3 regions of the Paenibacillus sp. GYB004 genome follow, and region 2 is predicted to be linked to each of the others. Evidence: riboswitches for the same ligand, from Rfam matches in the RefSeq annotation. Region 2 holds a riboswitch; each other region holds the start of a gene.
What was found. Region 2 has a riboswitch for cyclic di-AMP ahead of PV433_RS28330 (ubiquitin-like domain-containing protein). Riboswitches for the same ligand answer to the same signal wherever they lie in the genome.

Region 1 (2,267 bases), on a different contig from region 2:
TCAAAGATTCGCTCAGCCAAACGGCTCGGTATACGACTTGCCGGACACTGGCGATCTGATCACAAGCGTATCGTGGAAGGAATCACAAGTGGAAGAATGGCCTGCTAAACGGCACGCTTCGGAGGACTCGGTCATTCGATACATTGGACCGCAGAAGCAACCGACAGCTGTGAAAATCAAGAGCGATGCCGCATATATCCATTCCAAAGAGTCTCTTGAGCTGTATAAAAAAGCGGCGAAGGCGAAGCTTGATACAATTACCGAACATTCGTACAGCCGATTTGCCATTACCTTCGAGCAGAACGTTGGTTTCAGTACGCTTGAACGTTGGCTAAAAGAGTATAACATGGAAATCACACAACTTTATGCATTAGCTATCGATAACGAAGGAAAGTACTTCACGTTCAGCTGGTTCGGTCCCGATCATCTGGACATCTCGTCCAAGGTTGGCCCTGAGATGCGCTTTGTTTCGTTTACGATTACCGAGCTGGAGGGCCGGGTTCATGGGAGCGACCTGGCAAGTCTGCAAAATGAAGAAGGCGTTGGAATCATCGAATTGACGGATGAACAAGGCCGTGAGCCGACAGGAATAAGAGCTTGGCTCGAACGTTATGCGAACAAGTAGCGCTAATCTAGGGTATATGTACGTACTTACAACCTTCGGTCCTCGTATGGGGAATTCGAGGGTTGTTTCTTTCGTAAAACTACAGATTGCAAAACCCCTACCCCACCCCATCTCGCCTCCGCTTGGAAAACATTATGTAATGATCGCGTGTATATCCCGTGTTAAGATGAGAAAACCGCATGGAGGACGGCTGGTCGACAAGACAGCCGGAGCTTTTCATGGGGAATACAGACAGGCCGAAGCTTCATTTTGAAGCGCGGGGGAACCCAGATACACCGGGGTGAAGCCAACGTTTGTTGGCCGGGTGATTGCTCTTTGACCCGAATCCGTCAGCTAACCTCGCAGGCCGCAAAAAGGAGAGGATGGTTTACATGCGTTTCAAAAAGACAGTAATGGCCGGGGTGCTTGCACTCAGCGTAGTTGCCGGAACAGGTTCCGCTTTCGCCGCAACTTCGTACACGGTGAATCATAGCGATACGATGTGGAAAATATCGCAGCGTTACGGGGTCAGCCTGCAGTCGCTCATCCAGGCGAACCCGCACGTGGCGAATCCGAATATAGTATGGCCGGGGATGAAGCTCGTTATCCCGGGAGCCGGTTCGTGGTACGGAGGCGGAAATGGCAGCGGGTACGGAAACGGCGGCGGAACAGGACAAGACACCGATTCCGGAGCAGATACTTCGGCTCCGGTATCCGCTTATGCCGACCAAGTAGTGACCCTGGTCAACCAGGAACGCGCCAAAGCGGGACTGAAGCCGCTCGCGAGCGATCCGGCACTGACGGCGATGGCGATGGACAAAGCGAAGGACATGTACAATAACAACTATTTTGATCATAACTCGCCGACTTACGGTTCGCCGTTCGATATGATGCGTTCTTACGGAATCCGTTATACGTATGCCGGGGAAAATATCGCCAAAGGCCAGCGCAACCCGCAGGAAGTGATGAACGCCTGGATGAACAGCCCGGGTCACCGTCAAAATATTATGAGTCCGAACTTCACGAAGATCGGCGTCGCTTATTATAACGGCGAATGGGTGCAGGAATTTATTGCGAACTAATACAAGCCATTCTCGTCTCGATTGGGATGTACCATGTTTGGCGGCATGCCCTCGAGCGGCGCATGAACTAGTCATGGTTTTGTTACAATAAGAAACGGCCGGCGTCATTCTTGAAGGACGGAAAGCCGGTGTTTACAAAATTAAAAATAACGTCAATTCCCCCGGAAGTTACGGACATGCCTGCTGGAGCTGTCCTTTCATCCGGGGGAGTTTTATAAATCGACAAGGCATTTTGCCTTGGTTCTGTGGCAAACAAGCAAATCAAGTGGTACAATAATGCAAGCGACTGAAAGTGTCCGCTGGACGAAGAAGGGGGTTCGCGCAGGGTAGACACCCGGCAAGCGGCGAATACCGATTTTTGGGAGGAATGGAACGATGACGTCTCAAACGAAGTCGATTGATCAATTGGCGATCGATACGATCCGCACGCTGTCTATTGATGCGGTGCAAAAAGCGAATTCGGGGCACCCCGGCATGCCGATGGGAGCAGCTCCGATGGGATACGCGCTCTACGCTAACCTGATGAAACATAATCCGGCCAATCCGGAATGGATCGACCGCGACCGTTTTGTTCTGTCGGC
Region 2 (2,267 bases):
TCGCTGGTCTTGCCTGTTGAAGCAACATCCACGGAATAAGCGGTTAGCGTAACATTATTCAAAATTTGCTTATAGCCGAATTTGACATCGCCTTTCATTACCTCATCGATATTCGGCGAAGAGGCGGACAAGACGACTACCGGATTTTTGGTTCCAAGCGCAACCACTTTAGTAACGCTTTCCTGTGCAACTTTCGTATCGACGACATTCTCGGCTACGAGCTCGCCGTCTTCGTACACCTTCTCGATCTTCTTCGCAAGTACGCCTTCAACGCCTTCCGATACAACCTGCTCCTTACCCTTGAGCAGATTGGGATCGTCTTGCTTGACCGTCTCGAACGGAATCGTTTCGGTCTGGTCTTCCACAACTTTGTGCACGCGGACAATCTGAATTTGAGAGCCTTCCGTTACGGCTTCTTCCGCGGGTGGCGTCAGCTTGTCGAGTTCCCCGATCTCCATGCCGAGATCTTGCAGCGTCTGCTCTACGGTTTTGCCGACCGTGTATAACGTTTCGGTTCTGCCGTCAGCCGTGAGCTGCACCGGGATTGTATGCTGGATATGAAACTTATCGTTATGCTTCAACTCGGTACCAAGCACCGCCGAGACCCGGTCGTGCTCGCTTACCGGAATTTGCTGTTCTTCCAGAAGAGCGGACAATGTAGTTTGTCTCGTTTTTATGTGTTTCTCTTCCCCGTTTACCACTAACCCCACTTTTTTGATAGACGTGCCTTGCATGAGCAGCACGAACATCGTTGTCATCACGATTGAAAACAAAGCGCCTACTAAGATCAAACGCAAGTTTCCATGCTTCCATCGCATTGCGAAAGACATGCTGGATGATCGCTTTACATGGGTTTCTCCGTTTTGAATAACGCCCACTTCTTCGGTCCTCCTTCATCAGCCTCGCCGTCGAGTGTTACGCATGACTAGAATTGACGTGACCTGGTTAAATTTGGATGATTCACGCTATTGCCATCGTTAGTAAGGCTCCGGGCTACAATCGTTGACAGATCCGGTACGCTCTGTCCTGCAGAAATAGTTTCAGGCGAAAATAAAAGCCGCGGCGAAGAGGTACTCTTCTCGCGGCGTTGAATCGAATGCTCATCCCATACTTGGGAGCGCATCAATGCCCGACAATCGTGCCTCTCTCTTCACGCTTACGAGGTTAGCTGCCGGGTTCGGACGCGAGAGTCGCCCTAATTGCACAGCGCCGCGAACGGCTTCGTGCAGTATTCACCCCATAGATAACTTGGTTCCCCCGTTTCCCTGTCGGAAACTCAGCGATGGGTAAGTCGATGGCGGTATGCGGTTAGAATCATTATGATCGTTATATTAAAGCCTTATGAAAAACCTGTAAAGAGGAAATAAATCCGATTTTCATGCGAAAAGGGGAAAAATCACCGAGAATTCACTTTTTTTATGCAACAAATCGTTGTTTTTCTTCGTCTAATTCTTTTATGCCGCTTTCTTCGTGTGTCAAACGCGAAAAGAAAGCGCTTTAACGTGATTTGCTCGAACAAAAATGTTATGATGTCCTACAGGTAAAAGCTTACATGTGGAGGAACATTATGAAACCGTTTTTGCATATTCAGGGGATGTCCGGCGGCTACATCTGGAACCGGCCGGTCGTCCACGAACTCTCGTTTTCGATCGATTCCGGAGAGATGGTCGGGCTGATCGGATTAAACGGCGCAGGCAAAAGCACGACGATCAAACACATCCTCGGGCTGCTCGTCCCTCAGCAGGGAGAAGTTCGGGTGAAAGGGCTCCGCGTGTCGGACGACGCCGAGAAGTACCGCGGCTCCTTTGCCTATGTGCCCGAAGCCCCCGAACTGTACGAGGAGCTGACGATCCGCGAACATTTACGGATGACGGCTATGGCTTACGGACTCGATGAGACGCAATTCAAGCGCCGCTCGGAGACGCTCGCCGGGCAATTCGACATGACCGAAAAGCTGGACTCCTTCCCTCAGACCTTGTCGAAGGGCATGCGTCAAAAAGTAATGATCATGAACGCATTTCTTGTCGAACCTCCGCTGTATGTCATCGACGAACCGTTCCTCGGACTCGATCCGCTCGGTATCCGTTCGCTGCTCGATCTGATGGTGGAGCGCAAACGGAACGGCGCCGCCTTCTTGATCAGCTCTCATATTTTGTCGACGCTTGAAACGTATTGCGACCGGTATGTCGTCCTTAACAAAGGGAGAATCGCGTCGAAAGGGACGCTCGACGAGCTGCGCCGGAGCGCCGGGGCTGTCCCCGATACAA
Region 3 (2,267 bases), on a different contig from region 2:
GAGTGAAGAGATAATTTGCGCCAGCTCCGATTTTTCCAAAGATCAAGGATGACGGTAAACCCCAGACCGCCCATGATGAATAACAGCGGAATTACGATATTAATCAGCGGATCTCCTACATATCGGCTCAAACTATCTGACCACAAGCCAAATCCCGCATTATTGAAAGATGAAACGGAGTGAAAGATACCGTAATAAAGCGCGGTTATAAAGTCCATATCGCCCATCCAGCGAATCGTTAAAATAATGGCACCGAACGCTTCAATAACAAGAGCTGCCGCAAAAATACCAATCGTCAGCTTTACGACTCCCTGTGTAGACAGCGCATTCGTCGATTGCTGAATAAGCAGCCGGTCCTTCAAACTTATTTTTTTGCCCAAGACGACCGCTACCAGCACGCTGTATGTCATAAATCCGAGTCCGCCGATCTGAATCAGACACATAATAACAATTTGCCCAAACAAAGAGTAGGCTGTCCCTGTATCTACAACAACTAATCCTGTAACGCATACGGCTGACGTCGAAGTAAAAAGCGCGTCCAACCAACTGATACTGCTGCCGGATGCAGAAGAGACGGGCAAAGCTAGCAAAATCGCCCCCAACAAGATCGGAATGGCAAAACTTAAGAGAATGACTCGTGATGACGTGAAATGAATAAGTGCTGTGGATCTGAATGGATGTACAGCCATAACCATCATCCCCTTTCCCAAGCTCTGCTCAAATAAACTGAAACCGGTTAAGCTTTATCTTCGTATTATTACCTGAAAGTACCGTTGCATTCAACCCTAAAGCCGCCTCGCATCCGAAGCATTTTTATCCCCATAGCTCAAACAAGGAGGGACGGCGCGGAATTATAACTCTATGCGGGCAATCGATAATGGATGATCCGGGTCACCTGTTTACTTTCGAAATGAACTGCTTTATGATAGGGTACAACAACTTCATATTCATCGCTTAATCCTTAATGAAGGAGCGGGGGAACCAACGAAGCGTTTTTCGCTTCAGGGGTAAATTCTTTCATTTGCAGAAAGAACGGGGACTCTCAGACCCGAATCCGACAGCTAACCTCGTAGGCGTCATGAGAGAGAACATGAATGCGTCTTTGGTTTGTCCTGCCCTCACATTCCGAAGCTTGGCAGCAGAATTTCTCTGCTCCAAGCTTTTTTTTGTTCTTTCCCAGAAAAACCGTCATACGGATCAATTTCTTTAGAAGGATGTGCAGGACATGAAAAAACAGTTTATTGTGATTGGCTTGGGCCGATTTGGGTCGAGCCTGGTGCGTACTTTGATTCAAAATGGTCACGAAGTGCTCGCCGTTGATAAAGATGAGCAACTTGTTCAGGACATAGCCGGCATAGCAACCCATGCCGTTCAAGCCGATTGTACAGATGAAGGGGTGCTGAAAGAGCTTGGAGCGCGGAACTTTACTCATGCCATCGTGGCTATTGGCGATGATTTGCAAGCGAGCATTTTAACAACCTTATTGCTTAAAGAATTGAATATACCCCAAATAACAACCAAAGCCAAAAATGAAATGCATGGCCAGGTCCTATCTAAAATAGGCGCAGATCATATTGTGTATCCGGAACGAGACATGGCTGCTCGTCTTGGAAAGCAGCTAAGCTCTGATAATCTGATTGACTACATCGAGTTGTCTCCCGACCACAATTTGGTTGAACTGAAGGCCCCACCTGCGATGAACGGCAAATCTCTACAACAATTAAATATTCGGGCCAAGTACGGGTGTACGATTATGGCGATCAAGAAGGGGGTTCATATCAATATTTCTCCGAAGGCGGAAGATGAAGTGAATACAGGGGATATTCTGGTAATAATCGGAAGCAATTCAGATATTCGAGATCTGGAAGACGACTATGAACAGAAATGAAAAACGTATTCATAGCCGTTCCCTATTTGCTATCCTTGTCTCTATTGTTAACCGGCTAAAGACGCGAACGAGCCCTCCCCAACTCATATTATGTTTTCCGCAAACATTCATGGCGCAGGTTATCGCTGCATGCCAAAGTTGTCTTGCTCGGTTCCGGCATTTTGTTTGCCGCAGGTTTCTGCTTGATTTATTTGCTGGAAAGCTGGAACCCCGCAACCTTCGGTTCCTTGTCTGCTGGGGAGCGGGTATGGGCCTCCTTGTTCCAAGGGGCTACGCCCAGAAGCTCCGGTTTTAATACCATTGACATCGGAAGCATGCTGGCCTCATCACAATTCCTGATCATCATATTAATGTTCATTGGAGCCGCTTCAGGCGGAAC

Region 1: linked by a shared signal. The riboswitch ahead of PV433_RS30480 (CAP domain-containing protein) and the one ahead of PV433_RS28330 (ubiquitin-like domain-containing protein) in region 2 are both predicted to bind cyclic di-AMP.
Region 3: linked by a shared signal. The riboswitch ahead of PV433_RS24965 (potassium channel family protein) and the one ahead of PV433_RS28330 (ubiquitin-like domain-containing protein) in region 2 are both predicted to bind cyclic di-AMP.

Annotation. Positions count from the first base shown of each region.
Region 1 is NZ_JARBDB010000067.1:92,743-95,009, reverse strand. Features, by position in the region: gene PV433_RS30485 (hypothetical protein) at 1-625, shown strand, start outside; cyclic di-AMP (ydaO/yuaA leader) riboswitch at 850-988, shown strand; gene PV433_RS30480 (CAP domain-containing protein) at 997-1,686, shown strand; gene tkt (transketolase) at 2,062-2,267, shown strand, end outside.
Region 2 is NZ_JARBDB010000063.1:163,485-165,751, forward strand. Features, by position in the region: gene PV433_RS28330 (ubiquitin-like domain-containing protein) at 1-797, opposite strand, end outside; cyclic di-AMP (ydaO/yuaA leader) riboswitch at 1,140-1,292, opposite strand; gene PV433_RS28335 (ABC transporter ATP-binding protein) at 1,568-2,267, shown strand, end outside.
Region 3 is NZ_JARBDB010000057.1:403,439-405,705, forward strand. Features, by position in the region: gene PV433_RS24960 (TrkH family potassium uptake protein) at 1-689, opposite strand, end outside; cyclic di-AMP (ydaO/yuaA leader) riboswitch at 942-1,092, shown strand; gene PV433_RS24965 (potassium channel family protein) at 1,226-1,888, shown strand; gene PV433_RS24970 (potassium transporter TrkG) at 2,014-2,267, shown strand, end outside.